DNA from 2 places in the Pseudomonas coleopterorum genome. Region 2 is predicted to be linked to the other one. Evidence: predicted binding sites of a transcription regulator. Region 2 holds the regulator's gene; the other holds the start of a gene.

Region 1 (3,410 bases), 1.2 Mb from region 2:
CGAGACCTTCTGCGCGCTGCGCTCCACCTCATCGGCCAGGGCCTCGATGGTGACTTTGGTTTCATGCATCTTCGCCAGCCCGGCCTGGGAAGACTGACTGGCGTGTTCGGCAGCGTGGGCCGCCCCTTCGGTGTTCTGTGCGACGTCGGCCACGCTGGTGGTCATCTCGTTGATGGCCGTGGCGACCTGTTCGGTCTCGCTTTGCTGAGTGTTCATCGATTGCTTGGCCCGATCGATGGAAACGCCCATGCGCGCGGCGGCATCGGAAACCGACTGCGAGCTGCGCTCGACCTGGGTCAGCGAGCTGCCGAAGGCCCGCACCATGTGGTTCAGGCTGTTGCCCACGTCGGCCATTTCGTCCTTGCCACGCACCTGGACGCGTGCGCTCAAGTCACCTTGGCCGATGAGCCGGGTGGCCTGCAACACATCCTCGATGCTACGGCGCATGGCACTGTAGATACCGCAGAACACGTACGCCAGCAGCAGGCCGACGACGGCGAACATGCCAAGAATGAACAGCCGCTCCGAGGTCTTTTCCTGAGCCCGCTGGGCCAGGCGGTTGAGCAGTTCTTCCTGCAGCGTGTCCTGTGCCTTGTACAGCTCAGCCACGACCGAGTTGCCTTTGGCGGGCACGTTCTGCACGTTGACCAGCGTGTCACTGGTAGAGGACGTGACCGCTTCCAGGTCCGCACGGAAGCCGGTCAGGCTCATGAACGCACTGTCGATAGGTGCCTGAATGCGATCGGCCAGGGCGGGCTCTCGGCGACGCAGCAGCTCCAGGCTTTGCTGAAGCTCCTTGTGGATGAGCAATTCGGTCTTGAGCATCGACTTGATCACGCCACGCGTCGCGGGGCTCAACGGCTGCCCCTCACGCAGCCCGCTGGCCAAGCCGCGCAATTGCCCGACGATGTTGATCTGGCGAGGCAGACGCAGCGTGCTCAGGTCGATCATGAACAGCGATGCGTAATCCTCATCCAGCACCATGCCCGACGTCGCGGAGACGTAGTAGACGAAATTCAGGGTCTCGGTCAGTTGGTCGTTCCATTGATCGAACATGCCCCCAGGATCGACGCCGGGCTTGGCCAGCGACATCAAGCGCGTGGCCGAGGCATGCAGGCGTTCGACGCGATCGCCGGTCTGCAGAGCGTCGTTGAACTGGCGGTCAGTGGTGGCCAGTTTCGAGAAGGCGTCTTCGATCTTTGCCTGATTGGCCAGCACATCGGCCTGTGCGGTCTGATCGCCGCTGAGCAGGCGGTTGGTCAACGCGCGCTGCATCATGGACAGGCGCAGGATCGGCGTCACATCCAGCAGGTAGCGCTGGCCGGTCTGCTCCGAGCGTATGACCGCCAGGCTGTCATTGAGCTGAACGATGAAGCGGGTACCGAGCAGGAGCAGCGGAACCAGAACGATGATGGCGAGCACCGCGAATTTGGTCTTGAAGCGCAATCGGTTGGCGAGCGTTACGGCAGGAGCAAGGATGTTCATAGGGTTCTCACAGCCCGGAATGGGACGGTTCGTGGTTAAGCGTGAGGTGAGAACGGTCCCTTTCTCGGACGCCGGGGCTCTGTCCGGCCCCTTGGCCGAGCACAGGTGTTCTGTGCTCAAACGTCCGTATCGGTTGGGTTTCGGATAACTTTACGAGAATTTGTACAAATATATTTATTTGTACAGCTTTTGAACTTCATGACTTGAGTAATGTCGCGGCGACATCACTGCGGGGCTCGAAAAAATAAAGATTGAATACTCACAGAAAATGTTATTTAAATAACATAAATAACAGCCGACGGTGGGTCCGTCGGCGCTGGCGAGGTCACAACAACAATGAGCAAGATCGCAGTCATCGGCAGCAACATGGTCGACCTGATCACCTACATCGAGCGCATGCCCGCCCAGGGCGAAACCCTCGAAGCACCGCGTTTCGCCATGGGCTGCGGCGGCAAGGGGGCCAACCAGGCCGCGGCGGCGGCCTTGCTGGGTGCCGACGTCCTGATGCTGAGCAAGGTCGGCGACGACGGCTTCGCCGATACCACCCTGGCCAATTTCCAACGGCTGGGCATCGACTCGCGTTTCGTCGAGCGGGTACCGGGCGTGTCCAGCGGTGTGGCGCCGATCTTCGTTCAGGAGAACTCCCACAACAGCATCCTGATCGTCAAAGGCGCCAATGCCCATCTGCATCCGGCCGACATCGATCGCGCCGAGGCGCAATTGCGTGATTGCGCCCTGATCGTGCTGCAACTGGAAATCGAACTGGCGAGCGTGTACCACGCCATCGAGTTCGCTCGACGCCACGCCATTCCAGTGTTGCTCAACCCCGCCCCTGCCCTGGCCGGCCTGAGCAACGACCACTTGGCGCTGCTGGACTTCCTGATTCCCAACGAAAGCGAACTGGCGCTCATCAGCGGGCTGCAGGTGAATTCTGCCGCGGACGCTGCGCATGCCGCGCGGACCCTGGTGGCCAAGGGTGTACGCCACGTCATCGTCACCTTGGGTGAACAAGGCGCCCTGTACGTGGGCGCCGAAGGCGAGTGGCAGGTCCCGGGCGTCAAGGTCGAGGCGCGCGACACCAGTGGCGCGGGCGACGCCTTCATCGGCTGCTTCGCAAGGCACTGGAGCCGGGACGCCGATATCCGTCAGGCGATGCAACAGGCGGTGGCCTACTCCGCCTGCTCGGTCACCGGCCTCGGCACGCAGTCTTCCTACCCGGACGCAGAAACGTTTGCACGCTTTCTGGATGCATCGGCTCGCTGACACCTCACCAGCACTCTCGCGGAGAACAATAATGAACAAACCTGCGCTGCAACAAACCCCGGACGGGTTCTACCTGAACCGTACGCCATGGTTCGCCTTCATCCTGCTGTGTCTGATCTTCGCCCTGTGGGCTGCCGCGGCCGGCATGAACGACGTGTTGATCGCCCACTTCAAGAAGGCCTTCCTGCTCAGCGACTTCCAGTCGGCCTTCGTCCAGTCGGCGTTCTACCTGGGCTACTTCTTCGTCGCCATACCGGCAGCCCTGGTGGTGCGCCGTTTCAGCTACAAGACCACGATCCTGGTCGGCCTGATGCTGTACCTGTTCGGCTGCGCGCTGTTCTTCCCTGCCGCGTCCACCGCCAAGTACGGCATGTTTCTGATCGCGCTGTTCGTCATCGCCGCCGGCCTGTCGTTTCTCGAGACCGCCTGCAACACCTATTCGACCCTGATGGGTCCGCGGGAAACCGGCACGCGACGCCTGAACATCTCCCAGACCTTTCACCCGTTCGGAGCCATGACCGGGGTGTACGTGGGCAGCTTCGTGATGTTCAAGGACACCGACGCCAGCCACGAGCAACTGGCGCAGATGAGTGCCAGCGAAGCGGCCGTGCAACAGTTGCAGATGATCCAGTCGACCTTGCTGCCGTACAAATGGATGATCG
Region 2 (3,410 bases):
TACGGCTCGCAGAGCGTGGCTCTGGTGAGCATGGACAGTTTTCGTATCGGTGCTCAGGAACAGCTCAAGACCCTGGGCCGCATTCTCAACGTTTCGGTGACTCAGGTGGATCCGGGCCAGTCATTGGTACAGGCCCTGGAGCCGCTGCTGCGCAAGCGCGTGGTCTTGATCGACACCGCCGGCCTGCAGGCCAGCGATCCGGCCCTGCGCATGCAGCTCGAAAGCCTGGCCGGACGTGGGATCAACGCCCGCAACTACCTGGTGCTGGCGACCACCAGCCAGAAGCAGGTGCTGACCGCGGCCTACCATAGCTACAAACGTTGCGGTCTGGCCGGGTGCATCCTGACCAAACTCGATGAAACGGCCTGTCTCGGCGAAGTGCTGAGCCTGGCCATCAGTCAGGAACTGCCGATTGCCTATCTCACCGATGGGCCGCGCATTCCCGACGACTTGCATCTGCCGCGGCGGCACCAGCTGGTCAGCCGCGCGGTGAGCGTGCAGATGCAAGAAGAGCCCAGCGAAGAGGCCATGGCCGATATGTTCGCAGGTCTCTACCACAGCCCCGACAAGCGAGTTGGCTGAGGTGAAGAACGTTAGGCAAGCACAATCTTCCTGCATCGTAGGGTTGCCAGGAATTACTCGAGCAATCGAACTGGCAGCCACTGGTGTGGCCTCGGTCTAGACAAGGTAAAGAACGAACATGGGCAGCATGCATCCCGTACAGGTGATCGCGGTGACCGGCGGCAAAGGCGGCGTCGGCAAGACAAATGTGTCAGTGAACTTGTCCCTGGCGTTGGCCGAGCTCGGCCGCCGGGTCATGTTGCTGGACGCCGACCTTGGCCTGGCCAACGTCGACGTATTGCTGGGCCTGACCCCCAAGCGCACCCTGGCCGACGTGATCGAAGGTCGCTGCGAACTGCGTGACGTGATGTTGCAGGGCCCTGGCGGCATTCGCGTGGTGCCGGCGGCCTCCGGCACCCAGAGTATGGTGCACCTGACCCCGGCCCAGCATGCAGGCCTGATCCAGGCCTTCAGCGACGTGGGCGACAACCTCGACGTATTGATCATCGACACCGCTGCCGGTATCGGCGACTCCGTGGTGAGTTTCGTACGCGCGGCCCAGGAAGTGCTGCTGGTGGTGTGCGACGAGCCGACTTCGATCACCGATGCCTACGCCCTGATCAAGCTGCTCAACCGCGACTACGGCATGAATCGCTTCCGGGTCCTGGCCAACATGGCGCAGAGCCCTCAGGAAGGCCGCAACCTGTTCGCCAAGCTGACCAAGGTGACCGACCGCTTCCTCGACGTGGCCCTGCAGTACGTCGGCGCCGTGCCGTACGACGAGTCGGTGCGCAAGGCCGTGCAGAAGCAGCGCGCCGTCTACGAGGCGTTTCCCCGCTCCAAATGCTCGCTGGCCTTCAAGGCCATCGCGCAGAAGGTAGACACCTGGCCATTGCCGGCCAATCCCCGCGGCCACCTGGAGTTCTTCGTCGAACGCCTGGTGCAGCAAACCAGTGCAGGGCCCGTATCATGAGCGCCAGCGGATACCGTATGTACAGCAAGGCGTCGCGCGACTCGCAGCAGCATCAGCTGATCGAGCAATACGCGCCGCTGGTCAAGCGCATTGCCTATCACCTGCTGGCGCGACTGCCGGCAAGCGTGCAGGTGGAAGACCTGATCCAGGCCGGCATGATCGGCCTGCTGGAGGTTTCGACCAAGTACGACTCGAGCAAAGGGGCCAGTTTCGAGACCTATGCCGGCATTCGTATTCGCGGCGCGATGCTCGACGAGGTGCGCAAGGGTGACTGGGCACCGCGTTCGGTGCACCGCAATACCCGCATGGTCAGTGATGCCATTCGCCGAATCGAGTCAAAAACCGGTCGCGACGCTAAAGATCACGAGATTGCGGCCGAACTCAATCTGAGTCTGGATGATTACTACGGGATCCTGAACGATACCTTGGGCAGCCGCCTGTTCAGTTTCGACGACCTGCTGCAGGACGGCGAACACGAGGGGCTGCACGAAGACGGCGCCAGCGGTTCGCTGGAGCCCTCGCGGGATCTGGAGGACGAGCGCTTCCAGGGTGCGCTGGCCGAGGCCATCGCCAACCTGCCCGAACGCGAGAAGCTGGTGTTGTCGCTGTATTACGACGAAGAGTTGAACCTCAAGGAAATCGGCGAGGTACTGGGTGTCAGCGAATCGCGCGTCAGCCAGTTGCACAGCCAGTGCGCCGCGCGACTGCGCGGGCGCTTGGGAGAGTGGCGGGCACGCTGAAGGAACGGCGAGATCGGTGCGGGCTTTTTCGCGGGCAGAGCCCGCTCCCACAGTCTCGACCTATGTGGGAGCGGGCTCTGCCCGCGAAGAGGCCCGTTGGCGTAGCGCGTGTAAGCGATCTGCAGCGGCAAGTGGCTCAGGCGAATTCGATTGTTATGCACGCTCAGAGGCTGGGCGTGTTCAAGACTGCTGGAGGTCTAATTGGACAAGAACATGAAAATCCTCATCGTCGACGATTTTTCGACGATGCGGCGCATCATCAAGAATCTGCTGCGTGACCTGGGCTTCACCAACACCGCCGAGGCCGACGATGGCAACACCGCCTTGCCGATGTTGCACAGCGGCAACTTCGATTTCCTCGTCACCGACTGGAACATGCCGGGCATGTCGGGCATCGATCTGCTGCGCCAGGTGCGCGCCGACGACCGCCTCAAGCACCTGCCGGTGCTCATGGTGACCGCCGAGGCCAAGCGCGAGCAGATCATCGAAGCCGCCCAGGCCGGGGTCAACGGGTATGTGGTCAAGCCTTTCACTGCGCAAGTGCTGAAAGAAAAAATCGAAAAGATTTTCGAGCGCGTCAATAGCTGAAGTCTGCAATGGGGGCGCAATGGACCACAAACAAAGCACGTTGGGGGACTTCGAGTCGACCCTGAAGAAACACGCCGTCGAGCTGGTCGACAGCCTTGAGAAAGGCCGTTTCGGTGAAGCGGTGCAATTGATCCACGAACTGAATCAGACCCGCGATCGCGGTTTGTATCAGGAAGTCGGCAAGCTGACCCGCGAGCTGCACAGCGCCATCGTCAGTTTCCAGATCGATCCGACCATTCCCCAGGCCGAAGAGGTGTCGCAGATCACCGACGCGACCGAACGCCTGTCGTACGTGGTGCGCCTGACCGAGAGCGCAGCCAACCGGACGATGGACCTGGTCGAGCAGAGCACGCCTGTGCTCAATACGCTGAGCACCGAGGCCAGCGCCTTGAGCGCCGACTGGCAGCGCTTCATGCGCCGCGAAGTGGCCGCCGACGAGTTCCGCGAACTGGCCCGCCGGGTGGACGGATTCCTGACCCGCAGCGAGCAGGGCAATCGTGAAGTGGCCAGCCACCTCAACGACATCGTGCTGGCACAGGATTACCAGG

Evidence for each region. The regulator FliA, encoded in region 2, starts transcription of late flagellar genes. The targets are predictions, from matches to a motif close to CTAAAGTTTNNNNNNNNNNNGCCGNTAA.
Region 1: BLV18_RS08250 (methyl-accepting chemotaxis protein) is a predicted target of FliA. The motif match lies at 1,612-1,639, and genes of this name have one in related genera.

Annotation. Positions count from the first base shown of each region.
Region 1 covers NZ_FNTZ01000001.1:1,814,633-1,818,042, reverse strand. Annotated here, with positions in the region: gene BLV18_RS08250 (methyl-accepting chemotaxis protein) at 1-1,485, opposite strand, end outside; gene rbsK (ribokinase) at 1,822-2,748, shown strand; gene fucP (L-fucose:H+ symporter permease) at 2,780-3,410, shown strand, end outside.
Region 2 covers NZ_FNTZ01000001.1:2,982,341-2,985,750, reverse strand. Annotated here, with positions in the region: gene flhF (flagellar biosynthesis GTPase FlhF) at 1-582, shown strand, start outside; gene fleN (flagellar synthesis regulator FleN) at 701-1,534, shown strand; gene fliA (RNA polymerase sigma factor FliA) at 1,528-2,274, shown strand; gene BLV18_RS13315 (chemotaxis response regulator CheY) at 2,488-2,862, shown strand; gene BLV18_RS13310 (protein phosphatase CheZ) at 2,882-3,410, shown strand, end outside.